2 regions of the Roseibium sp. AWQ4_290 genome follow, and region 2 is predicted to be linked to the other one. Evidence: predicted binding sites of a transcription regulator. Region 2 holds the regulator's gene; the other holds the start of a gene.
The links. The regulator PhoB, encoded in region 2, activates phosphate uptake and scavenging genes when phosphate is short. The targets are predictions, from matches to a motif close to TGTCATNNANCTGTCAT.
Positions count from the first base shown of each region.

Region 1: a site for PhoB is predicted at 1,600-1,616, ahead of ACXAH0_RS09755 (glycerophosphodiester phosphodiesterase). Genes of this name have one in related genera too.

Region 1 covers NZ_JBSWYG010000008.1:41,444-48,698, reverse strand. Annotated here, with positions in the region: partial or broken gene ACXAH0_RS09760 (FecR domain-containing protein) at 103-393, opposite strand; gene ACXAH0_RS09755 (glycerophosphodiester phosphodiesterase) at 779-1,501, opposite strand; gene ACXAH0_RS09750 (YceI family protein) at 1,900-2,481, shown strand; gene ACXAH0_RS09745 (cytochrome b) at 2,535-3,119, shown strand; gene ACXAH0_RS09740 (YceI family protein) at 3,144-3,701, shown strand; gene ACXAH0_RS09735 (fumarate hydratase) at 4,118-5,755, shown strand; gene ACXAH0_RS09730 (DUF1963 domain-containing protein) at 5,914-7,255, shown strand, end outside.
Region 2 covers NZ_JBSWYG010000030.1:21,150-28,404, reverse strand. Annotated here, with positions in the region: gene ACXAH0_RS23275 (Hsp33 family molecular chaperone) at 99-1,073, opposite strand; gene argF (ornithine carbamoyltransferase) at 1,086-2,015, opposite strand; gene ACXAH0_RS23265 (acetylornithine transaminase) at 2,012-3,211, opposite strand; gene ACXAH0_RS23260 (GcrA family cell cycle regulator) at 3,691-4,233, shown strand; gene phoB (phosphate regulon transcriptional regulator PhoB) at 4,723-5,421, opposite strand; gene phoU (phosphate signaling complex protein PhoU) at 5,494-6,189, opposite strand; gene pstB (phosphate ABC transporter ATP-binding protein PstB) at 6,221-7,018, opposite strand; gene pstA (phosphate ABC transporter permease PstA) at 7,030-7,255, opposite strand, start outside.

The DNA of each region.
Region 1 (7,255 bases), on a different contig from region 2:
ATCAAGCCCACGGCCGCCACTGGAAGCACTTGACGCATTCTGGCCGGCTCCAAGATCCGCGCGGTCCCCGGAGGCGAAGTCCTCGACCCCGACCACCCCCCGTTGCACAGACACCCGGGCCCGGCGGCTATCGACGGAAACATCAAATTTGGTTCCCTTCACCACCGCAGCCAGAAACGGGGTTTCGACATAAAAATGCGGGCGGTTCCGTTTGGCGACGTCGACAGTTACTTTGCCCTTACGTTGCAAAAGGGTTGTCTTTCCCCGGTTGCTGAACCGTTTGGACAGAGCAACCGTTGTTTCAGGACCAACCGTAATGGTTTCCGTTCCCCGGGCGATCAGCGCCCGGGCTCGGGACCTGGTCGCCAGTGTGAAGCCCTTTTGAAAGACCATTCCCTTCCTGGCCCGGAATGCCTCCAAGCCAGGCGCAACGAAATAAACAGGGCCGGAAACCCGCTTCACGACCCATTCAGTGGCGGCAGCGCTCTGAAAGGCCCCAGCGACCATCGAGACTATTAAAAAAAAGGGCAGCAAAAATTCGTATTTTGTACCGGCTGCACCAGTAAAAGGAATTTGCACCCGAGTTCAGAACCCGACATCTCTGGCGATAATTGCTATTTTTTACAGTCATACATCCAAATTCCGCAGGTGCAACCAATTCATAGCCATCTTCAGCTATTTAACCTTTCGTGAATTCAGATGTTTATCTGAGATATTTCGATGATACGGTTACGCAAATGTGAATACGAAGATTAAAACTTCTTCGGTGTCACCAGCCTTAAGCAGCCGGAGACAGAAGACTGCGTTCAATGTCGCGGAAGAGATCCACGTGATCGATATTCATCTGTTCCACCCCGCAACGAACGGCCTTTTCAAACACCGCCCGGTCCTCCCCGCCATAAAACATCTGGGTGATCAGGTTGGCTGCCTTGGCTTCCTCGACAAGTTGCTGTTCCAGAGTATCCGCATCAAACTCCAGGATATGCGCATCCTGGGCGACAGCCCGCTCCACCGACCCGACATGGGCAAACAGAACCATGCGCCTGAGATCGGGAACCTTGGCCCGCGCTTCAGCCCGAATGGCCTGATCAAAGGAAAAGGTCCAGGCATCGTTCAACATGCCGCGAACCGCCAGCATGTCTCGAATTTCGGCCGGGTCTCCTTCCTTGATCTCCACATAGGTTCCGATCCGCGCTTTGCAGGCATCCAAAAACGCGCCGAGACGGGGAATACACTCTCCCTTGTAGTCCGGCCCGAACCAGCTGCCCGCATCAAGCATGTCCACATCGGCGGACACCATGTCGGCAATATGCCCGGTTCCGTTCGACGTGCGGTCCAAGGTGGCGTCGTGCAGCACATACAAAACACCATCTTTGGAGGGACGCACATCCAGCTCCACCACTTCCGCACCCTGCTCGATCGCCTTTTCCAGGGAAGCGAACGTATTTTCCGGCGCCTTGAGGCTTGCTCCCCGATGACACACTATGACCGCGTGGTTCACGTTAAATACTCCTGTGTCTCCAAACAGATTGTCTGGAGCGAAAGGGCTTCCATCATGCCCCCTGTGAGGGAAGTTGAATAAAGTGGTGCCTGAAATTCTTGATGGAATGATGACAGTTTTTCTTGTTTAGCGTATTCAACCACTTAGGCAAAGAAGTCATACAGGATCTGTGATCAAAAACGCACAGTTTGCACCTCATGCGACGCATTTGATTCCGATGCTCAGTCCGGTTGGCAGATGGTTTTTCGGGTTGGCTGCGCTGGCCCCGATTCTTTTCCGGGTATTGTTCAGTCATGCCGAACGGTCAGTTAAATTGCGCAACCGGATTTCTGGCCTATCTTCCCCTCTGCAGCGTTCATGAGCGAACGCTCTTTCAAAATATGATATGAGGTTTGATCATGATCCGTCTCGCCGCTTCCGCACTGGCCCTTACGCTCCTGGCAGGTCCTGCCCTCGCAGACCCGGTTTCCTACGCGTTCGACAAGTCCCACTCCAACCTGGCTTTCTCTTATAACCACCTTGGCTATTCCACCACAGACGGCCGTTTTGCCGACTGGGATGGCAAACTGATGATCGACCAGGACAATCCGGCCGATTCGACCATTGAATTCACCATCAAGATCGACAGCCTCGACACGTTCTGGCCGGACCGCGACACGCACCTGAAGAGCGCGGATTTCTTCGACGCTGCCAAATTTCCGACGGCAACCTTCAAAAGCACGAAGGTTGAACAGACCGGCGAGAAACAGCTTGCTGTGACCGGTGACCTGACGATCAAAGGCATCACCAAGCCGGCCACCCTGACCGTGGACGTGCTGAACCTGGGTGAACATCCGATGAAAAAGAAACCGGCCGCCGGTTTTGCCGTCTCCACCGTGATCAAACGCTCCGATTACGGAATGGACAAATTTGTGCCTTATGTCGGCGACGAGATCAGCATTTCCTTCGACGCGGAAGCGCTGAAAGCTGACGCAGAATAAGAAAATATTCGGAGGCCGGAACATCCGGCCTCCTTCTTTTCAGGGAGGCGGCCATGCTGCGCAACACCTCTTCAGGCTATGGACGCATTGCAATTGCCTTTCATTGGACAATGGCCGCGCTGATCTTCGCCATGCTGGCCCTCGGGCTTTACATGACATCGCTACCTCTGACCGATCCGGCAACCTTTCCGCTGTTTCAGCTGCATAAGTCCATCGGTTTCGTGGTTTTAGCGCTTGCGGTTCTGCGGCTTTTGTGGCGCCTGGTGAACCCGGCGCCGAAACTGCCAGACGGCATGCATCCTCTAGAGAAGCTGGCCGCACATCTTGGCCATGCCGGTCTCTATGCGTTCTTGTTTGCCTTGCCGCTCACTGGCTGGATGGTCGCATCCGCCTCTCCCTATGGCATTCCGACTTTCATCTTCAACATCGTGCCGGTGCCGCATCTTCCCGTGCCCGGCGTCCTCGGCTCCAAGGCCGAAGCGGAAACGGTGTTCAAGATCCTGCATGAATATGGCGCCTATCTATTGATGGCGCTGATCGCCGCCCACTTGGCCGCCGCGCTGAAACACCATTTCATCGCCCGGGACGACACGTTGAAGCGGATGATCTCCACGGGCCCCGCCCGTTCCAGCTCCTAATGTGCTCAATCAGGAAATGTTCACATGCATCTGAAAAAGCTGTCTTATGCCTTTGTCGCGGTGTCTGCGATTACGGCATCCGCCCCGGTCTTTGCCGACACCTGGACCGTGGATCCGGCCCAGAGCTCGCTTGGATTTGAAGTCCAGCAGGCCGGTCAGCCGCTCAAAGGCACCTTCACATCCTGGACCGCAAACATCGATTTCGATACGGACAATCCGGGTGCCTCCAAGATCTCGGCCGAGATCGAACCGGCCAGCGCCTCGACGGGCAATCCGCAATTCGACAGCACCCTGCCCGCTCCGGACTGGTTTGATGCATCCGGATTTCCGAAGGCAGAATTCACGGCGGACAGCGTTTCGCATGTGGACGGCAACGTCTACAAGGCCGACGGCACGCTGACAATCAAGGGCATTTCCCAGCCGGTCACGCTGGACTTTACTCTCGACATCACCGGCGACACAGCCCAGGCCAAGGGAACAGCCTCACTCAACCGCCTGGACTACAAACTGGGCTCCAGTGTCGGCAAGGACACGGTTGGCGATGCGGTGACCGTCACCCTGGACCTGACGGCTACCCGCTGAGCGCACTCAGCGCTCTTCACCCTTGTCACCCTGATCTGAAGTTCGTCTCATTTTCCAGCGCGTTCAGCACGAACTTCAAATTCATGAGGGTGACTAGCAAGTCTATGTTTCGATTTTGGTTTTCGGAATTGAAATACGCTACGGCGCGCGCTGCACATTTGAGGCGGATTTCAGTTCCAACACACCAGGACCAAGCAGCGTTTCATTGGATTTGTCTGTCTCTGCCTGAATTCAGAGATGTGAACACAAAGGCCAAAGCCGTTCAAATCGGGATGAACGCGGCACGCCCCAACCAAAGTGAGAAGGCTGCGGGACTTGGCGTCTGCAGCCTTTTTGCCGTATGAGAACATCACACAACGCTCCAGCGAGACCGGTGGCCGCAGCACCGGTGCCAGCCAGACCAGGAAAGACGTCTCATGAACGCTCCCGTCACCACGCCCGACTATCAGCACAGCGCGCTGTTTCCGCAGGGCGAAGACAAGACCCCCTACCGCAAGCTGACTCAGGAGTTTGTCTCCACCGCTACCTTCAACGGAGAAGAGGTGCTGGTGGTCGAACCGGAAGGACTGCGTCTTCTGGCAGAAGAAGCGTTCAAGGACATCAACCATTTCCTGCGCCCGGGCCATCTGGAACAGCTCAAACGCATTCTCGACGATCCAGACGCAACTGAAAACGACAAGTTTGTCGCGTTCGACCTTCTGAAGAACGCCAATATCGCCTCTCATGGCGTGCTACCCATGTGCCAGGACACCGGCACCGCGATCATCATGGGCAAAAAGGGTCGACGGGTCTGGACCAGCGGCACCGATGAAGCCGCCCTCGGCGAGGGCGCACGCGATGCCTATTTCAAGAAAAACCTGCGCTATTCCCAACTCGCGCCCCTTTCCATGTTCGAGGAAAAGAACACCCGCAATAACATGCCCGCCCAGATCGAGCTCTATGCGGAAGGGGAAGATGCATACAAGTTCCTGTTCATGGCCAAGGGCGGCGGATCTGCCAACAAGACCTTCCTGTACCAGGGTACCCCGTCCCTTCTGACCCACGACCGGATGGTTGAGTTCCTCAAAGAAAAGATCCTGACTCTCGGAACCGCCGCCTGCCCGCCCTATCATTTGGCCATCGTCATTGGCGGCACCTCGGCGGAACTGAACCTGAAAACCGCCAAGCTGGCCTCCGCCCGCTATCTGGATGGCCTGCCGACAGAAGGTTCGGAACTGGGCCACGCCTTCCGCGACACCCAGATGGAAGAAGAGATCCACAAACTGACCCAGGCAACCGGCGTCGGCGCCCAGTTTGGGGGCAAGTATTTCTGCCACGATGTGCGTGTCATCCGCCTGCCCCGCCATGGCGCCTCCCTGCCGATCGGTCTTGCGGTCTCCTGTTCCGCTGACCGCCAGGCTGTTGGCAAGATCACCAGGGACGGCATCTTTCTGGAACAGCTGGAAATGCAGCCGGAAAAATATCTTCCGGAAGTGACCGACGAGACCCTGTCTGACAATGTAGTCAAGATCGACCTGACACGGCCAATGCCTGAGATCCTGGCCGAGCTGACCAAGCATCCGATCAAGACACGCCTGTCGCTGAGCGGCCCCTTGATTGTCGCCCGGGATTTGGCCCATTCGAAACTGCGCGACCGCCTGGAAAGCGGCGAGCCGCTGCCGGAGTATTTCAAGAACCATCCGATCTATTATGCCGGACCGGCGAAGACCCCGGATGGCATGCCGTCCGGCTCCTTCGGCCCGACCACCGCGGGGCGCATGGACGCATATGTAGACCAGTTCCAGGCCGCTGGCGGCTCCATGGTGATGCTGGCAAAGGGCAACCGCTCGGCCCAGGTGCGCCGCGCCTGTCAGGCCCATGGCGGGTTTTACCTGGGATCCATTGGTGGCCCGGCCGCCCGTCTCGCCCAGGACTGCATCAAGAAGGTGGAGGTGGTCGAGTTTGAAGAACTCGGCATGGAAGCCATCTGGAAAATCGAGGTTGAAGATTTTCCGGCCTTCATCGTGGTTGATGACAAGGGCAACGACTTCTTCAAGGAATTGAACCTCGGCTAGACGCCCCGCCTGAGAAACTTATTCCTCAAGAGATCTTGGAAAAGGCGGCTTTTGCCGTCTTTTTTGCATTTACTTTCAACATGAGGATCCTCCTTAACCGGTTTTTTAGCTGAAAAAGGCAAGAAGGTTGGACGCAAAAGCAAACGCAAGACGTCTTGATGGTCAAATTCGCTGCCTACATTCTGGTTCTGGTCATTGTTGCTATCGTCAGCCGCAGGCTGGATCAGTCCGGGCTCTATATCACCACACTGCTGGCCATTCTCTTCAGCGTTGCCGGAATGCTGCTCTTTCCCGCAGTCCAGCCGCTGGCGGAATCGGTGGTGGGCGGCGTCCGCTCCAGAGCCCGCTACGGACCGGAGAAAGAACCCGAGGAAGTCAATCCGGAGCGCATCCAGGACATCTTGACCCGGGAGCCAGCCAAATTCGCAGTTGCCACAGCCAGTCCCGTCATTGCCCCCGCCGAGCCGGTTGTTCCCGCGTTTCAGACGCCCCCGGACGAGGCCATGGGCGAAGGCTTTGAGGAACTGATAAAACAGTTTTCCCGCAATGCGGTCTATGCATTCCGGGCGTATCCGCCACACCGGGAGAGCCACGGCCGCAGCAAGATCGGCGGATGCCCGGACTTGCCCAAAGGCGTCGCATGGCCGACGGCCCCCGGACATCTGGATCAGGTCAAGGAAGGCCTGCCCTTGCACTTTCTGGCGCAGCTGGATCTGAGCGAACTTGCCTGGCGCCCAAAGGGATTTCCGGAAACCGGCAGGCTACTGTTTTTTGGCCGCTTCGATGAGATGCTGGACTGGGCAGCCAGTGAGGTGGACCCGGACAATGACATGCGTGTGATTTTTGATCCGGACTGTTCAGGCGTTCCCACCACGCCACCAAAAAATCTGCCCCCCCTCGGCAGCGGCAAATATCAGTTTGATCTGCTCTTCGGCCTGCCGGGCGACGAAAAGAGCCGGACCTTCCCGGAATGGCCGCTCAAATTCGCTGAAGTCGAAACCATGCCCGAAGGCGAGGACCTGCCATTCCAAGCCCCTGAAGGCTATAACATCTCGCTGAAAGAGCACCTGACCGCGCAATTGCAAGGCGTTCTCGGGGTCTGGTCCGTAAAGGACACAAAGGCTTGCGGGTTCCAGATGTTTGAAGAGCTGACCGGGGGCGACGGCGATGAGAGCCCGGCCCTGGCGCTGCGGCCATTTGCGGACACCGGTTTCCCGTTCGCGCCCAGGGGCATTTCCCTGGTCTGCCGGATCTTGCGCAACCGGCACGCGGAAAAGCTGCAGGAGACCATGTTCGACACCTGTTTCGAGGACTGGCAGCTGCAGGCCGACGCGGCAGGTGAGACCGCGCTCGACGCCAATATGGCCAATGCCTTTGTCGAGGACATGAACGACTTTTTGATGAAGTCCGCCGACAAGCGCTACGGTCCCTATCTGAAAGCCGATCTGGAACGCGCGCTCTACCGGCTCGTCACTGAGGCCGGTTCCAGCCCGGCGCTGG
Region 2 (7,255 bases):
GACAGATCCCTCTGCCCGGAAGGGCCATCACATCCAGCCCCAAGGATCTGAACTGTTTATGCAATCAGTGCATATTCTACCCAAACGGTAGATTGAGATCAGCCATCGAACTCATATTTGGCGTTGCAGAATTCACACGTGACAGCAATCTTTCCGTCAACGGTCATGCTCTCCACTTCCTCCGCCGAAAAGCCGGACAGGACGGAGGCAATCTTCTCGCGGGAGCAGCGGCACTTGTCTGCCAGCGGCTGGGGGTTGAACAGCCGCACCCCACGCTCGTGAAACAGCCGGAACAGCAGCATTTCAACGCTCACTTCCGGGTCTGTCAGTTCCACATCCTTGACGGTGTCGACAAGCGCCTTGGCTTCCACCCAGGCATCATCCTCCGCAACTTCGGGCGCTTCAGTGCCTTCCGGGGCATCCCCGGGGTCGATATCCGCTTGACGCAACCGCTCCGGCGCCTCGGGCAGGAACTGCACCATGATCCCGCCTGCGGTCCATGTTCTGGCATGGCCCTCGCCTTCCTGGCGGGTGAACAGCTCTCCCACCCCAAGCCGGACTTCGGTCGGGATCTGTTCAGAGCGTTCGAAGTAGCGGCGGGCGACTTCTTCCAGAGAAATCCCGTCCAGCTCCACAAGGCCCTGATAGCGCTGCATGTGCTGGCCCTGGTCGATGGTCATGGCCAGATGGCCATGGCCAAGGAGCGCCTCCGGCGTCGCCTTGCCTGCGGCCACAAGCGCTGCGACCCGGTCTTCGTCAAAGCTGGCGCAGGCACGCATTGCATCCGGCGAGGCAAAGTCGACCACAAGCATCGACACCGGCCCCTGCGTCTGGGTCTGCAGTGTGAAGCGGCCATCGAATTTCAGCGATGTCCCCAACAGGCTTGCCAGAACAATAGCTTCGGCCAGGAGCCTGGAGACAGGCTCCGGATAGGAATGCCGTTCCAGAATGGCTTCCAGTACCGGGCCAAGAGCAACAGCGCGCCCCCGAACGTCCAGCCCTTCCACGGCAAAAGGCCGGACAGCGTCCAGCCCTGCGGGGGCAATCCCCAGTTCCTCAAGATTGAATGCCACGTCGGCCTTGCCTTATCCTTTGCCGAAACACCAGGCCAGAACGCCTTTCTGGGCATGGAGCCGGTTTTCAGCTTCATCAAACACCACGGAATTGGGACCGTCCATAACCTCGGCTGTGACTTCTTCGCCGCGATGCGCCGGCAGGCAGTGCATGAACACTGCCCGGGCGTTGGCTTCTTCCATCAGCTTTTCGTTGACCTGATAGGCGCTGAGAAGATTGTGACGGCTCTCGCTGTCATCATCGCCCATGGAGACCCAGCAATCGGTCACGACACAGTCGGTTCCCTTTACGGCCTCATATGGGTCTGTGGTCACAAGAATGGAACCACCCTTGGCGCGCGCGGCGTCGATCAGGTCCTGGGGTGGTGCCAGCTCGGCCGGTGTGGCAATGCGCAGTTCGAAATCAAACCGCGGCGCGGCATGCACCCAGGAGGCCAGAACATTGTTGCTGTCGCCGGTCCATGCCACACTCTTGCCGGAGATCGGCCCGCGGTGTTCCTCAAACGTCATCAGATCCGCCATGATCTGGCACGGGTGGGACACTTTGGTAAGGCCGTTGATCACGGGAACCGTGGCATATTCGGCCAGCTCCGTCAGATCCTCATGGCTGAGAATACGGATCATGATTGCATCGACGAACCGGGACAGAACCCGGGCCGTGTCGGCAATGGTCTCGCCCCGGCCAAGCTGCATTTCCGCGCCGGTCAGCATCAGGGTTTCGCCGCCGAGTTCGCGCATGCCCACATCAAAGGAAATGCGGGTCCGGGTGGAAGGTTGCTCGAAAATCATGGCCAGTACCTTGCCGGCCAGCGGCCCCTCACCCGGGCGCACACCATTGCGGTTTGCCTTGATGGTCTTTGCGGTTTCCAGAATGGCGCGCAGTTCGTCGCCCTCAAGGTCCGTCAGGTCGAGAAAATTCCGGTAAGCTGCATGTGCGGTCATCCGGCCGCTCCTTCCACCAAGTTCGCCTCAACCGCCTGCGCCGCCTGTTCCAGACGCTCCAGCGCGATCGCAATTTCGTCTTCGCTCATTGTCAGCGGCGGCAGAAGCCGCAGGACATTGTCACCGGCCGGAACGGCCAGGAGCCCGGCCTCCCGGGCCGCAGCCGAAAATTCGCCCACGGGCACCACGCATCTGAGACCTAGCATCAGTCCGCTGCCGCGCACTTCCGCCAGCACATCCGGATGGCCGTCCACCAGACCGGCAAGCTTCTGCTTGAAGTTCAGGCCCTTGCGTTGAACCTCGCCCAGAAAGCCCTCTTCAAGAATGATGTCGAGCACCGCATTGCCAACAGCCATGGCGAGCGGATTGCCACCAAATGTGGTGCCGTGAGTGCCAGGCCCGAGCGCGCCGGCAGCCTCTTGCGTCGCCAGGCACGCGCCCATGGGAAAACCGCCGCCGATCCCCTTGGCAATCGCCATCAGGTCCGGGCTGACACCGGTCCATTCATGGGCAAACAGCTTGCCCGTCCGGCCGATGCCGGTCTGGATCTCATCGAAAATGAGCAGCAGGCCGTTGTCGTCACACAGTTTGCGCAGGGCGCGCAGAAAGTCCGGCTGGATTTCCCGGATACCGCCCTCGCCCTGAACCGGTTCAATCGCGATGGCCGCTGTCTGGGGGCCTATGACCGCCTTGAGCGCATCCAGATCGCCCGCCGGCACCTGGTCGAAACCGGGCGCCTTGGGGCCAAAGCCTTCCAGGTATTTCTCCTGCCCCCCGGCGGCGATCGTCGCGATGGTACGGCCGTGGAAAGCCCCTTCAAAGGTGACAATGTGAAACCGTTCCGGATGGCCCTTGTCATATTGATGGCGGCGGGCGCATTTGATCGCCGCTTCCATGGCTTCGGCCCCGGAATTCACGAACAGCACCTTGTCGGCAAAGGAGGCATCCGCCAGCCGCTGCGCCAGCCGTTCCCCCTCGGGCATCTGGTGCAGGTTGGAAATGTGCCAGAGCTTCGCCGCCTGTTCCTGAAGCGCCTTGACCAGATGCGGGTGACTGTGGCCGCAGGAATTCACAGCGATGCCGGACCCGCAATCGAGGTATCGTCGGCCGTCCTTGGTCACCAGCCAGACACCTTCCCCGTGATCAAAGCTCAGGGATGATCTTGCGTAATTCCCAAACAGTGCGGTCGCGGACATAACCTCATTCAACTCCATGGCCGTCCCCGCGCTGTCGAGTGTGGCAGGGACTGGCGGTTTTCAGGGATTTCAGCTCCGGCAGGCTGGCTGCGGTGCACGCGCACACCGTCAGACCTGCACAAGGCCAAAACGCAACGTGCCGCCCCTGAGAGGCGGCACGTTGCGGTTCCGTTATACACTGGCCGCCCCATTATCTGTCAATGGGCCTGCGGCCAGGCCGCATACGTAGAGTCACCGGAACAGAATTCGTAAAATTCTCAATACCCTCGCCATACTTGGGGAAAAGTCCCTTCATCCCCAACTGGTTTGGGCCCAATGGTTGCCTCACAAATTAACGTTATTGTAATCTGTGACCAATCAGACACGACATCTCGTAAGGCAAATCACTCGAAGATACTAGATATGCCACACTTAGGCATGCACCAGCATGCTTAATACGGGGTTAATGGCCGCAGAGGCCGCAATAAAAGGTGCGGGCAATGAGTTGGACAAACGAACGGGTTGAACTCCTCAAGAAACTTTGGGGTGACGGCTTGAGCGCAAGCCAGATCGCTGGCGAGCTTGGAGGCGTCACCCGGAATGCCGTGATCGGCAAGGTTCACCGGCTTGGCCTGTCCGGGCGGGCAAAGACCTCAAGCGCAAGCACCAAGCCCCGTCGGCCGCGCTCTGCAACCGCCAGCAACACCAACACCAGCTCAGCTCCGAAGAAGCCGGCCCAGCAGCCGCCGCAAACAATTGGGGCGACGGCGCTCAAGGCGGATACAGCCCCTGCGCCCGTTGCAGAGATCAAGCCAGAGCCGGTGGCCGAACTGGTGGTGCCGATCTCCCAGCGTGCCACGATCCTGACGCTGACCGAGCGCACCTGCAAATGGCCGATCGGCGACCCGGCGACGGACGACTTCTACTTCTGCGGCCGCCAGTCCGAAGCCGGTGTTCCCTATTGCACCCATCACTGCAAGATCGCCTACCAGCCGGTCGCTGACCGCCGCCGCGACCGCAAAGTGATTGCGAAGGCCGGCTGACGCCCCACCTTCTTTTAAACGAGAAAAGCCCGCCATTTTGGCGGGCTTTTCAGTTTGAAGCGTGCTTTTATTTTCCAGCCCCCTACTAGGCCCCATGCCAACCTCACCCAAAAGGTCCCTATTGGAGTGGGCAAGTTCACCGGCAAGGAGAGGCACGCAGACCGGCCTGTTGGCCGTTCAAGCGGCGCAACGCAGTCCGGCGGGCCGGAGCAGGCCACCGAGGCCGTGTTTGAGGACTGTTCAGCTGCGTCCCAAGTTTTGAACGATAAACCATATCGCCCTGCAACCTGCTCCTTGACGAACAGTCCCCAAACACGGTCAGATCGGTTCCTATCTATTGAGGTTGGTAGGAGCCACCTTAAGCTACGACACGAGAGCGTTCCGCCGTGTCGCGCGTCTTGGACGAAGCCGCACATCACCCTGTGACCCGTTCCTTGCGGAACGCTCTCATGTCACGGTCGAATAGGGTCCTGTTTGGTGAGGTTGATATCAGCCGACAGCTGAAAACTGATCGTTGAAGGCGTAGCCCGCGCCGCGGACCGTGCGGATCGGGTCCTTGGCCTTGCCCCTGTTGAGGGCTTTGCGCAGACGGCCCACATGCACATCAACCGTGCGCTCGTCCACATAGACATCATGACCCCAGACACCGTCCAGAAGCTGCTCGCGGGAAAACACCCGCCCAGGCGACGTCATCAGGAACTCCAGCAGGCGGAACTCGGTCGGGCCCAGGTGGATTTCCTTGGTATTGCGCCGGACCCGGTGGGTTTCCCGGTCCAGTTCAATATCGCCGGAACGCAACATCGTGGAGACCACTTCCGGGCTGGCCCGGCGTAGGATCGCACGGACCCGCGCCATCAGCTCCGGCACGGAGAACGGCTTGACCACATAGTCATCTGCCCCGGTCGACAGGCCGCGGATCCGCTCCGCTTCCTCGCCCCGCGCCGTCAGCATGATAACCGGCAGGCGCTCGGTGTCCTCGCGGGTGCGCAGGCGGCGGCACAGTTCAATGCCGGACAGGCCCGGCAGCATCCAGTCCAGAAGCAGCAGATCCGGCAGGCTTTCCCGCAGGCGGATTTCCGCCTCATCGCCTCGGACACAGGAATCCACCTGATATCCTTCCGCTTCCAGATTGTATCTCAAGAGAAGGCTGAGCGGTTCTTCGTCTTCAACGATGAGGACCTTCGGCATTCGTTCTTGCTCCGTCTAGGCGGCCGGCGCCCAGGCGCCGGCCGGAAATTGCGCACTGTTTTTTGCAGAGGTTTATGCGCTGGTCGTTTCGTCGAGCTTTTCCCGCTCTTCCGGCAGACGCTCGCCTGTGACCATGAAGAAGACATTCTCCGCAATATTGGTCGCGTGATCCCCGATCCGCTCGATGTTCTTGGCGCAGAACAGCAAATGGACACATTGGGTGATCACCCGCGGGTCTTCCATCATGTAGGTGAGCAATTCCCGGAAAAGGGAAGTATAGATCGCGTCGACTTCCGCGTCCCCTTCCTGCACCCGGCGCGCCGCCTCGGCATCGCGCCGCGTATAGGCGTCAAGCACCTGCTTGAGCTGGGACAGGGCCAGCTCGGTCATGTGCTCGACCCCGATGGCCAGCTTTTTGGACTGGAGATTGCTATCGATGGCAATCACACGCTTGGCCACGTTCTTGGCCAGGTCGCCCACCCGCTCCAGGTCATTGGCGATGCGGCTGGCGGCAGTGATCTCGCGCAGGTCCTGCCCCATGGGCTGGCGGCGGGCGATCATCTCGATCAGCTTCATCTCCACGTCCTGATGCAACCCATCCAGGCGTTCATCGCCGGAAATGGTAGCCTTGGCCAGATCAAGATCCTGGTTGACCAGCGCATGCACCGCATCCGCGAACGCCCGTTCTGCAAGGCCGCCCATCTCGGCGACTTTGCCGGCCATGGCAGTCAGTTCCTCGTCATAAGCCGAGACTGTATGTTCAGACATCCTGTGTCCCCTTCAGATTTCGCAAATACGCTTAGCCAAAGCGTCCGGTGATGTAATCCTGCGTGCGTTTGTCCTGCGGGTTGGTAAAGATGTCTTCTGTCTGACCTTCCTCAACCAGAATTCCCAGGTGGAAAAACGCGGTGCGCTGAGAGACACGGGCCGCCTGCTGCATGGAGTGGGTCACGATCACGATCGTGTAGTTTTCGCGCAGCTCGTCGATCAGTTCCTCAACCTTTGCCGTAGCAATGGGATCAAGTGCAGAACATGGTTCATCCATCAGGATCACTTCCGGGCTGACGGCAATTGCGCGCGCAATGCACAGACGCTGTTGCTGTCCGCCGGACATGCCTGTTCCCGGCTCATCCAGCCGGTTCTTGACTTCTTCCCAAAGGCCGGCCTTCTGCAGGCTCGAGGCCACGATATCGTCCAGTTCCGCCTTGTTGCGGGACAGGCCGTGGATCCGCGGACCATAGGCAATATTGTCGTAGATCGACTTCGGGAACGGGTTCGGCTTCTGGAACACCATGCCCACCTTGGCTCGCAGCTGCACCGGATCGACCTTCGGATCGTAAATGTCTTCGCCGTCAATCTTGATGGAGCCTTCGACACGACAGATATCTATGGTGTCGTTCATGCGATTCAAGGTGCGCAGGAAGGTCGACTTGCCACAGCCGGACGGGCCAATGAAGGCCGTAACGGAACGCGGCTGGATTTCAATATCCACGTCTTTGATGGCATGGGTGTCGCCGTAATAGACCTGGACCTTGTTGGCGGAAATCTTGCTGTCGGTCATCTCTTTCGCCTGTTCAATCGTCGGCATCTCGTTCATCGGATCAATCCTTACCAGCGGCGCTCAAACCTGCGGCGCAGGATGATTGCGAGAATGTTCATGGAAAGAAGGAAAATCAGGAGCACAATAATCCCGCCCCAGGCCTTCTCGTAAAAGGCATAGTCGGCCCGGGCCGCCCAGGTGTAGATCTGGGCCGGCATGGCGGAGTTCGGGTCCATGAAGCCGGAGACGAGCCCGTCCGGATACCCACGGGCCACAAAGCCGACCATCCCGATC